Regions from separate parts of the Peribacillus sp. 05N428 genome, predicted to be linked through region 1. Evidence: riboswitches for the same ligand, from Rfam matches in the RefSeq annotation. Region 1 holds a riboswitch; the other holds the start of a gene.

Region 1 (5,198 bases):
TGTCACTCCCTTATTTCCATTAGCCAAGCTATGTTTTTCCTAATTCTTATAAATGAACTCTATCTTCTTATACGAATGCGAAAATTGCGCTGATTCCGATATAAGAAAGAAGAACGAAAACGATCAATGTAAAGTAAGTCATGATTCTTTGCGATCTTGGTGAAACTGTAAGACCCCAGCTCACAGCAAATGACCATAATCCATTAGCAAAGTGGAAGATTGCCGAGATAATACCAACAATATAGAACACAATCATGAATGGACTAGAGAAAATCTCTGCCATCATGTCAAAGTTAACTTCAGCACCCATAGCTGCTTGAATTCTAGTTGCCCATATATGCCAAACAAGGAAAATCAACGTTATGATTCCAGTTAGGCGTTGCAGCATGAACATCCAGTTACGGAAGAAACTAAATCTGCCTAAATTGTTTTTTGCTGTAAAGGCAATATAAATTCCGTACACAGCATGGAAAATGAGCGGTAGATAGATGACGACCCATTCTACCAAAATCTTCACGGGCGTATACTCAATTAAATGAACTGCCCCATTAAAAGTTTCTTCTCCTTTTGTTGCCATAAAGTTTACCGATAAATGAAAAATTAGGAATAGACCAATTGGAATTACTCCTAGAAGTGAATGAAGCCTGCGATTCCCAAACTCACGATTTTTTGCCACTAAGTGCCCCCCCTTAATTTGTGAAAAATCATGCAAAGATAAACTGGTGGCTACCTTTTATCTCCGCGTGAAAATACAGTATAGAGTCAAAAAACTCCTCTATACTTCCTTTACAATTATGTGACATGTCCATTTTACTCCTGACTTCTATGTGCGTCAAGAAAACGGATACAAGAAATCTCTTTTTCAGAATAGATTTTATTGGATTATATTGGCTATTTTTTGTTTGTCAAGATGATATTTTGAAGAAATTTCTAATTTAACTATTAATATCCCGGTATAATTTCTCATTTTTTTCCAATTGTGATTTAAATAAATAAAAAACAGTATAATTTGCAAAAGAAATACGTTTATAATAGATTTACAGAAAGAGGCGATAAATTATGAAAAAAAATATTGCTGCTGCGATAGAAGAAGAGATTCAAACTGAAGAAATTCAAACAACTGAAGAATTCCAAGTTCCAGCTTTCGGATACGAATTAATCAGAGAAGTTCTATTGAACGATATTCTCGGAAAAGACTCTAATCAAATCCTCTATTGGGCAGGTAAACAATTAGCAAGAAAATTCCCATTGAATGGCGATCAGGAAGTGATTGAATTCTTCCAAAACGCTGGATGGGGCAATCTGGAAATCTTGAAATATACGAAACACGAGATGGAATTATCCCTGACAGGTGAAATAATCAGCCGCCGTTTGGATTTACACCCTGATTGTCACTTCCAACTTGAAGCCGGTTTCCTTGCCGAGCAGTTTACACTGCAAAAAAAATTCCTCAGCGAATCAACGGAAGAAATCAAACGCCGCGCAAAAAAAGTGATATTCACCATCCAATGGGATCCCAGAGATCCAATCTAATGAGCCCTGAAAACAGACTTACCCTTTTTACCGGAAGTCTGTTTTTTATTGGACTCCTGACACTTAAGCTAGCACATTTGCATGCTGACCAAGTTTAAATGCTTCATGAAGGGATTCAACCGCCTTCACCATTTCCTTTTCATTGACGACGGTCGAAACTTTAATTTCCGATGTGCTGACCATTTTCACCTGGATGCCTGTATTGGCCATCACTTCAAACATTTCGGCAGCCACTCCCGGATTGGATACCATACCAGAACCGACGATGGACACTTTGGCCAACCCGCTCTCCGTTTCGACTCGGTCGAACCCCAATTGTTCTTTATTATTTTCCAGCACGATCAAGGCCGCTTCCGTATCTTCACTTTTTGTGGAAAAAGATAGATTCGTCGTATCCTCGGCAGTCATGCTTTGAATGATGATGTCCACATTGATCCGGTTTTTCGCAAGCGTCGTGAAGATTGTGGATAATGCACCAAGTGATTGGGGCAAACCATATATTGTGACCCTCGTAATACTGTCTTCAAAAGCAATGCCGCGTACAATTAAGTTTTCTTCCATAGTTGCTTCCTCCTCTATGATCGTACCTGATTCTCTCTCCATGCTTGAACGGACTTCAAGCGGAATTTGATAATTTTTTGCATATTCGACAGCCCTTGGGTGAAGGACCCCCGCCCCCAGGTTGGCAAGTTCCAGCATTTCATCGTAAGAAATGGATTGGAGTTTTCGCGCGCCTTTTATGGAGCGTGGGTCCGTTGTGAAAACACCCGTTACATCCGTATAAATATCGCATCTATCCGCATTCAGCGCTGCAGCGATGGCAACCGCCGTCGTATCGGATCCTCCTCGCCCTAAGGTAGTGATTTCCCCATTTGCATCGTTACCCTGGAAACCGGCTACCACCACTATTTTCTTCTCCTGAAGCTGAGCTTGGATCCTCGTGGCATCGATGTTTAAAATCCGGGCATTCCCATGAACGGATTCCGTTTGCATGCCAGCCTGCCAGCCAGTATACGAAATGGCTTCATGTCCTTCTTCAATCAATGCCATCGTTAACAGGGAAATCGTTACTTGTTCCCCAGTCGTCAATAGCATATCCATTTCCCTCTTGCTCGGGGATCCGGAAATATCACGCGCCATGGAAACCAATTGGTCCGTTGTTTTCCCCATAGCTGAAACAACGACGACCACCTCATTTCCATTCTCCGCTTCCTCGATTACCCGATTGGCAACATTTTTGATTTTTTCTACGCTACCGACGGATGTTCCGCCGAATTTTTGAACGATTAATGCCATCCTCATGCACCCTCTCTACTTTTTAGGCAATAAAAAAAGCAATGAGAAATATCTCATTGCTGTGGTCACATATCTAATACTGTAAACACAGTGAGATAGCTCTCCAGGGTATAAACCCTGACAATCCGCCATTTCTTAAATGTCGGACCAGGAGGACAAGGTATGAGTCTTGTCTTCCTTCGGCGGCGTCCCCTTTCAAAACCTTTCATGGAAGCTCATACTTCTCCAGGTTTTTACTCTTGAATTCCGCACCTCTATCAGCACTTTTAAGTTGTCTAGTTAAAAATTCCTTTTAATCATAGCATAGAGATTTATCGGTAGCAAGATTATTCTTGTAATTTTCTAACGATTCCCTCGGCTACCCCTTTTGGCATGCCAGCTTCCATGATTTCCTCGGCCGTCGCCTCTTTGATTTTCTTCAATGATCCAAAATGCCTTAATAATTGCTTCCTTCGCTTTTCCCCGACTCCTGGAATATCATCAAGCTGGGAGTGAACCGCATTTTTCCCGCGTAGCTGGCGATGAAACGTAATCGCGAACCGATGCACTTCATCCTGAATTCTTTGCAATAGGTAAAATTCCTGGCTCCTTGAATCAAGAGGTACAAGTTCAAGCGGATTTCCGATCATCAATTGCGAGGTTCTATGCTTTTCATCCTTAATGAGGCCTGAAAGTGGAATATCCAAGCCTAATTCATTTTCCAGAATATCCCTTACCGCTTCGACATGTCCCTTTCCGCCATCAATGATGATCAAGTCCGGAAGCGGCAGCCCTTCTTTCAATACTCGTGAATATCTTCTTCTGACCACTTCACGCATCGATTCATAATCATCAGGTCCCTGGACCGTCTTGATCTTATATTTGCGGTACTCTCTTTTTTCCGGCTTCCCATCAATGAACACGACTAAAGCGGAAACGGGGTCACTTCCCTGGATATTGGAGTTATCAAAAGCTTCAATTCGATGCGGGGTGTAGATACCCAGTTGTTTCCCGAGGTTTTCCACCGCATTGATCGTTCTTTCTTCATCCCTTTCAATCAAAGAGAATTTTTCCTGAAGGGCGATGGAGGCATTTTTATTCGCCAATTTAAGCATGTCTTTTTTCGCTCCCCGTTTCGGGTGAATCGTTTTGACACCAAGCAGCCCTTCGGCCATTTCGGCATCCACAGATTCTGGCAGCAAGATTTCCTTTGGTTTAAAGTGGTTCGTAATCTCGTAAAACTGACCGAGGAATGTAAGAAGTTCCTGTTCCGGTTCATCGTAGACCGGAAAAAGCGAAACATCCCTTTCTATCAATTTACCCTGCCGGACAAAAAATACCTGAACGCACATCCAGCCTTTATCATAGGCAAAGCCAAATACATCCCTGTCGATGAAATCGGTCGTCATCATTTTCTGCTTTTCCATCGTAATATCGATGTGGGCAATCTTGTCACGGAACTCCTTGGCCCTCTCGAAATCGAGCTCTTCCGATGCCTCCAGCATTTTTTCAGTCAGTTCTTTTTTTATTTCAGTATGCCCGCCGTTCAAGAACCGGTTGATATCATCGACCATTTTTTTATATTCCTGTTCCTCTACATCATATACACATGGGGCAAGGCACTGGCCAAGGTGATAGTAGAGACAAACGCGATCCGGTAACGTATTGCATTTTCTTAGGGGATAGATGCGGTCGAGCAATTTTTTCGTTTCGTTAGCTGCAAATGCATTCGGATAAGGACCAAAATATTTCCCTTTGTCTTTTTTGACCTTTCGCGTAATGATTAGACGCGGGTGGCGTTCCGCAGTCAGCTTGATGAAAGGATACGTCTTATCATCCTTTAGCATGACATTATATTTTGGGTCATGTTTTTTGATTAAGTTCAACTCTAAAATAAGAGCCTCGATATTGGAAGAGGTGACGATGTATTCGAAATCCTCAATCTCGTTCACGAGTCGAAATGTTTTCCCATCATGAGATCCCGTAAAATAAGAACGGACACGATTTTTCAACACTTTCGCTTTGCCTACATATATGATCGTTCCCTGACGATCTTTCATTAAATAACAACCAGGTTGATCGGGAAGAAGGGCAAGTTTATTCTTTATTTGTTGATTCATGCATTCAGCCTCCTGTTCTCCCATTTTTACAATCATTATATATCAAGATAGCGAAAAAAGCTTCAAGTCCGCAGACTTGAAGCTTTTTTTAGCTAACTTACTATTACGCGTGTTTTGCAATAAGTTCAGCAAGTGCTTCTTTAGGTTGGAAACCAACAACCTTATCGACCACTTCACCGTCTTTAAGGACGATTAATGTCGGGATGCTCATCACACCGAATTTTCCAGCTGTTTCTTGGTTTTCATCTACATCCACTTTTACGATTTTTG
Region 2 (5,198 bases), on a different contig from region 1:
TTATCGACATAATCATATCCGATGGCTGTTGCCAAATTTATTTCATCGAGAACTTTGCTTTCCACCCCCATGCAGCCTGAGAGAACACTAATTAAAAGAAGTATCAGGGCCAATTTCGCGAATAAAATTTTCATTTTTTATCTTCCTTTTTATTTGATATGACAGTAGATAAACAAACCAGAAATAAGACATAAGGAATTTCCAAAATCAATCCTAAATTTGAAATGTAATCCACAAATTGATTAATCATTCCCCTGCCTTTAATTAGATTTGTCATCACAACCAATAAAATTAATAGTAGAGCATAAATTGTTTTCTGCTTCATTTTAAAGTATTGTGAAATCCCCCTTGCCGAAACCCACATATAGAGACATACACTAGGTACTAAAACTAAGACCCATGTAGCGATTCCTATGTACTCAAACCGTTCAACAAAAGGCATTTGTACAATTCCCCAAAAAGACAAAGTTGCCCAAATATATCTACTGATTTGGCCTTCACTGTAATACCCTATTGTCAGGATCGTTAGGCATAAATAAAGGAAAACAGAAGTAAGATTTCCTAGTTGCGCCCACTTTTGTGAACTTTTACGATGCTTAACTAATGGATAATACATCATTAAAGTGGAAACGCCTAAATAGCTATATGACATTTGCTTAGATGCAAGGGCCATTTCTTTAAGAGAATGATCCCATATGGGCAATAGGTTGCGAAAATGTGTAAATTCCAGCGGGAAATAAAAAGTTAGAATTAAATAAGAAGGGATACTGATCCCTAAAAAACAAATACCGGCGACCACTCTAAACCCACCTAAAACCACATAATAAATTAATAAAGCAAATATGGAGGTCACCAACCATGTGTTAATTTGGGGGAATACCCAGGATTGAACGATTTCAAGATAGGATCTTAAAACAGAAATCCCCACCATCAGCCAATACAGTATCCAAATGATATTTAGTAAACCGCCAAGCCACTTTCCAAAAAGTCGTTTCTGTATGCCTATTAAGTCCATATCGTGCCGATTTAATAGGTTGTACATACCCCAAATACCCAATGAAAAGACTACACCACTTATAATGACCGCCATCCAAGCATCATGGCCAGCAGATTTAATGATTATCCTTTGAAATCCCAGGACCCCTACACCTACCTGAATTTTAACGATTAAAAAGAAGACTAGAAAAGGCGAGATTTGATCACTTTTATCGTTCATGTAAGAAACCTCCACTCTCACTTAGTCTTTAGTATCTTCCTTGGGTTCTAACCGAACGGTGTCTTCCGTCTGAACCTCAATTGGACGTTTAGCCTGAAGAAAAAATGGTAAACGAATCAAGGCATCCCGCATATCATAAATCCTTGGCGGATATAATGGTTCAAGAAATGGCCTCCCTAAGGAAGTTACCCTCAGTAAATGCACAAGCAAAAAACAAAAACTGATAGCTATACCCAATAATCCTAAAAAGTAAGCCATGAGTAGGAGAGGAAATCGAATTAAGCGAATGGTATTACCCATTTGATAAACAGGTGTAGTAAAAGAACCAAGAGCCGACAATGCAACAAGAATTAACAATACATTACTCGTCAGCCCTGCTTCAACAGATGCCGTCCCAATAACAATACCACCTACGATACCTATTGTTTGACCTACTTTAGTCGGCAGTCTAGCTCCTGCCTCCCTGAGAAGTTCGATGGCTAATTCCAAGATTAATGCTTCTAAAATCGGTGGAAATGGAATTCCGCTACGAGAAATCACAAGCGTACTGACTAAATCCTTTGGGATCAACTCATAATGATAGGTGAGAATTGCGACATATATGGGGGTCATTAAGATGGAAAACAATACAGCAAAAAAACGAATAAGCCTAAAGAATGAGGCAATTGTCCAGTTGAGAAAATAATCTTCGAATGCCGCAAAGTACTCAAAGAATGTAGAGGGCCCAAGTAAGCCATGTGGAGCTCCATCCACCAAGATCACTACTTTGCCTTCTCCAAGTACTGCAGCCAATCGATCAGGTCGTTCCGTATCGATAAATTGAGGAAAAGGAGAATTTTTATTATCTTCAATCATTTGGGAAATATAGGAGCTATCAATTATTTGGTTAACCCTTAAATCAGATATGCGCTGTATGACGGTTTCTACATTCTCGCTATTTGCAATTCCTTCTATATGAATCACAGCTACTCTTGTTTTGGATAACTTCCCAACAATAATTTCTTCAACAGCAAGTTCTGCAATTGGAAGCCGTTTTCGGATTAAATATATATTCGTATCAAGTGATTCGACCAGTGCCTCTTTCGGACCGACAACACTGAACTCTACCTCTGGCAGTGTAACTTGCCTCGAAGTGTTATTTGCTGCTTTAACTAAAACTGCTTGATCAGATTGATTATTTAATGTAATGGCTATATAACCCATTAACAGCTGACTTTGTAGTTCAGCAGGATTTTTTGTAAAAACAAGCCCCTCTATTGGCAAGTTGTGTACAAGCTCTTCCAGAGTTGAAGAATTTGTATGTAAAAAAGGAAGGAGGTCCCTATGCATTATATCTTTATCAATTAATGTATCGAAAAAAGATACACAGTATATTTCATTTTCAAAATCGAGTGTAAAGCTTGTGAAGTCCTTGGACTTTTGCAGATGTTTGAGTACATCAGTGAAGTCTGTAGATTTATGAATTTCTTGCTTTTTAAAGAATGAATATCTTTTCAATAGACTTCACTCCTTTGATTGTAAGATATGGATATTATTTACGAATTGAAGGTTTTTATACGCACGAATACTTAGTTGAAATTACCGATTAAAATTAGTGGCCAACTGTAATTTGAGTTTTAATCGAATAAATAAAAAAGAATCATAAAAGGGGAGTTGTATTTTCTACTACTCCCTCGTTTAGAACCCTCGTCCATTAAATATTTATTCAACTTATAACGAATAAAGATGAATCCACCCCAATACTCTAGCCATTTCCATAGATTTCTAGCATTCTTAAAAAACTTCATAATTAGGCTTGCAACAGAATGGATTCCCTGTTATATTACAATCAATTAAATATTTTCTTACTTCGGAATCTTTTGAAGTGAGGATAGAGGAGCAAAGACCATTAGTACACATTTTGAGGAGAATGAGATCCTATGACTATTGTGGAAAGGGGAATTTGCCGAAGCGGAAAGAATCTCATGTTCTTGAAGCTGGTTCTGCTATTGAATAAATACAGGACTGTCATATAGGAAACTATATGGAGGGCTATCTTATGCGCGGAAACATTTTCTTGGTAAATATTGTTTCTAATGCAGCAGCGAATCCTCGTTGTTGCTTTTTTGCGTTTACTCCTGAATGGCCCTAACCACCTCTGAATATTTTTAAAAAATTATACAAAAGGGTGTGAAGTTATGAATTTTGGCCAAGTTTTAACCGCAATGGTTACCCCGTTCAATCATAATGAAGAGGTTGATTTTAATGCTACGAGAACTTTAGTAAACTATTTAATTGCTAATGGTTCTGATGGATTAGTAATAGCCGGTACAACTGGAGAGTCCCCTACATTAACTCAAGAAGAGAAAGTGGATTTATTCAAATTTGTTGTAGAAGTTGTTGATGGAAGAGTTCCAGTCATAGCTGGAACCGGCTCAAATAACACGAGAGCTTCCATCAGCTTGACAAGGCAAGCGGAGGCAGCAGGAGTCGACGGAATCATGCTCGTTACCCCATACTATAACAAGCCGTCTCAAGAAGGATTATTTCAGCACTTTAGCGCTATTGCCCATTCCACTTCATTACCGGTAATGCTTTATAACATTCCAGGTCGAAGTGTTGTAAACATGTCAGTGGAGACGATTGTCAGCCTCTCAAAAATCACCAATATCGTGGCAGTAAAAGAAGCAAGTGGTGACTTGGATGCCATGGCACAAATCATAAGCAAAACAACTAGTGATTTTACTTTATACAGCGGCGATGATGGGTTAACATTACCGGTTTTAGCCATCGGTGGAGCAGGCATCGTTTCGGTTTCTTCACACATAATTGGCAATGAAATGCAAGAAATGATCAATAGCTTTAAAAATTGTGATGTCCATGGTGCTGCCGCTGCACATCGTACACTTCTTCCAATCATGAAAGCATTATTTGCTGCACCAAGCCCGGCACCAGTAAAATCAGCATTAAATATGCGGGGATTAAATGTTGGAGGTGTCCGCTTACCATTGGTCCCTTTAAACGATGAAGAAAAAAGAACACTGCAAACAGCTCTGCAGCCTAGTAACGCAGAAGCCATTTTGTTAAATAAATAAAACGAATGATTCTGGAGAAATTTTAAAAAGCAGTGCATACTCGAAAGTAATGCACTGTTTTTTTATCCATGTACGACTCAGGTGGAAGAATTTACACTATATTTAAAGAATCAATAAGGAGAGAGCCAATGGGGGGTACACACAAACCAAACATTCTTGTATTTAGTCCTATTCAGACAGAGGTCGATGCTTATGCTGATCGTATCCGCAATAGTGGGTTCATATCGGTGAAGACAGCGAAAACTTTGGAGGAAGCAGAAAAATATTTACCAGGCACTGAAGTTATCTTGGGGTGGAATTTTCCTACACAATTACTATGTAAACCAATAGCCGCATCTGTTCGCTGGTTTCAATCAATGGGAGCAGGGGTCAATGATTTGATAGCAGACAATTCGATACCTCAAAACATTACAATAACTCGAATTATTGACCAATTTGGTGCTTACATCTCTGAATATGTATTTTTGTTTCTCTTGGACATAGTGAAAGACGGTCCTCGGATGAAACAATCGCAATTGGAGCGAAGGTGGGATCCTTTCATTTCTGAAACCCTAAAAGGGAAAACAATCGGGATCGCTGGACTTGGATCGATTGGCGCTGAACTTGTTCGTAAAGCCCGAGCATTTGATATGAATGTACATGGGTTAAGCTTTAGTGGAAAACAAGCAACACTCGTGGATCTCCACTTTACTCCAGATCAATGGGGTGAATTTGTAAAAGACCTGGATTATTTGGTCCTGACGCTTCCTTTAACGGATTCCACTTATCATATCATTAACCAGGACCTACTTTTAGCGATGAAACCCAACGCTTACCTTATCAACGTTGGCCGCGGCGCATTGATAGATGAAGGGGCTTTACTATCTGTCATGCGGGAAGGACATCTTCAGGGAGCAGTCCTTGATGTA

What was found. A riboswitch is a leader RNA that binds a small molecule or an ion and turns the genes downstream of it on or off. The one in region 1 is predicted to bind lysine.
Region 2: it holds a riboswitch for lysine, as region 1 does, so the genes downstream of both, dapA (4-hydroxy-tetrahydrodipicolinate synthase) here and AC1DIV_RS04535 (aspartate kinase) in region 1, are expected to answer to the same signal.

Annotation. Positions count from the first base shown of each region.
Region 1 covers NZ_JBFTMS010000003.1:253,271-258,468, reverse strand. The annotation lists gene AC1DIV_RS04545 (succinate dehydrogenase cytochrome b558 subunit) at 68-676, opposite strand; gene AC1DIV_RS04540 (YslB family protein) at 1,060-1,533, shown strand; gene AC1DIV_RS04535 (aspartate kinase) at 1,597-2,829, opposite strand; lysine riboswitch at 2,918-3,094, opposite strand; gene uvrC (excinuclease ABC subunit UvrC) at 3,156-4,928, opposite strand; gene trxA (thioredoxin) at 5,032-5,198, opposite strand, start outside.
Region 2 covers NZ_JBFTMS010000038.1:18,113-23,310, forward strand. The annotation lists gene AC1DIV_RS23905 (Ger(x)C family spore germination protein) at 1-134, opposite strand, end outside; gene AC1DIV_RS23910 (GerAB/ArcD/ProY family transporter) at 131-1,216, opposite strand; gene AC1DIV_RS23915 (spore germination protein) at 1,238-2,713, opposite strand; lysine riboswitch at 3,080-3,258, shown strand; gene dapA (4-hydroxy-tetrahydrodipicolinate synthase) at 3,394-4,290, shown strand; gene AC1DIV_RS23925 (D-2-hydroxyacid dehydrogenase) at 4,419-5,198, shown strand, end outside.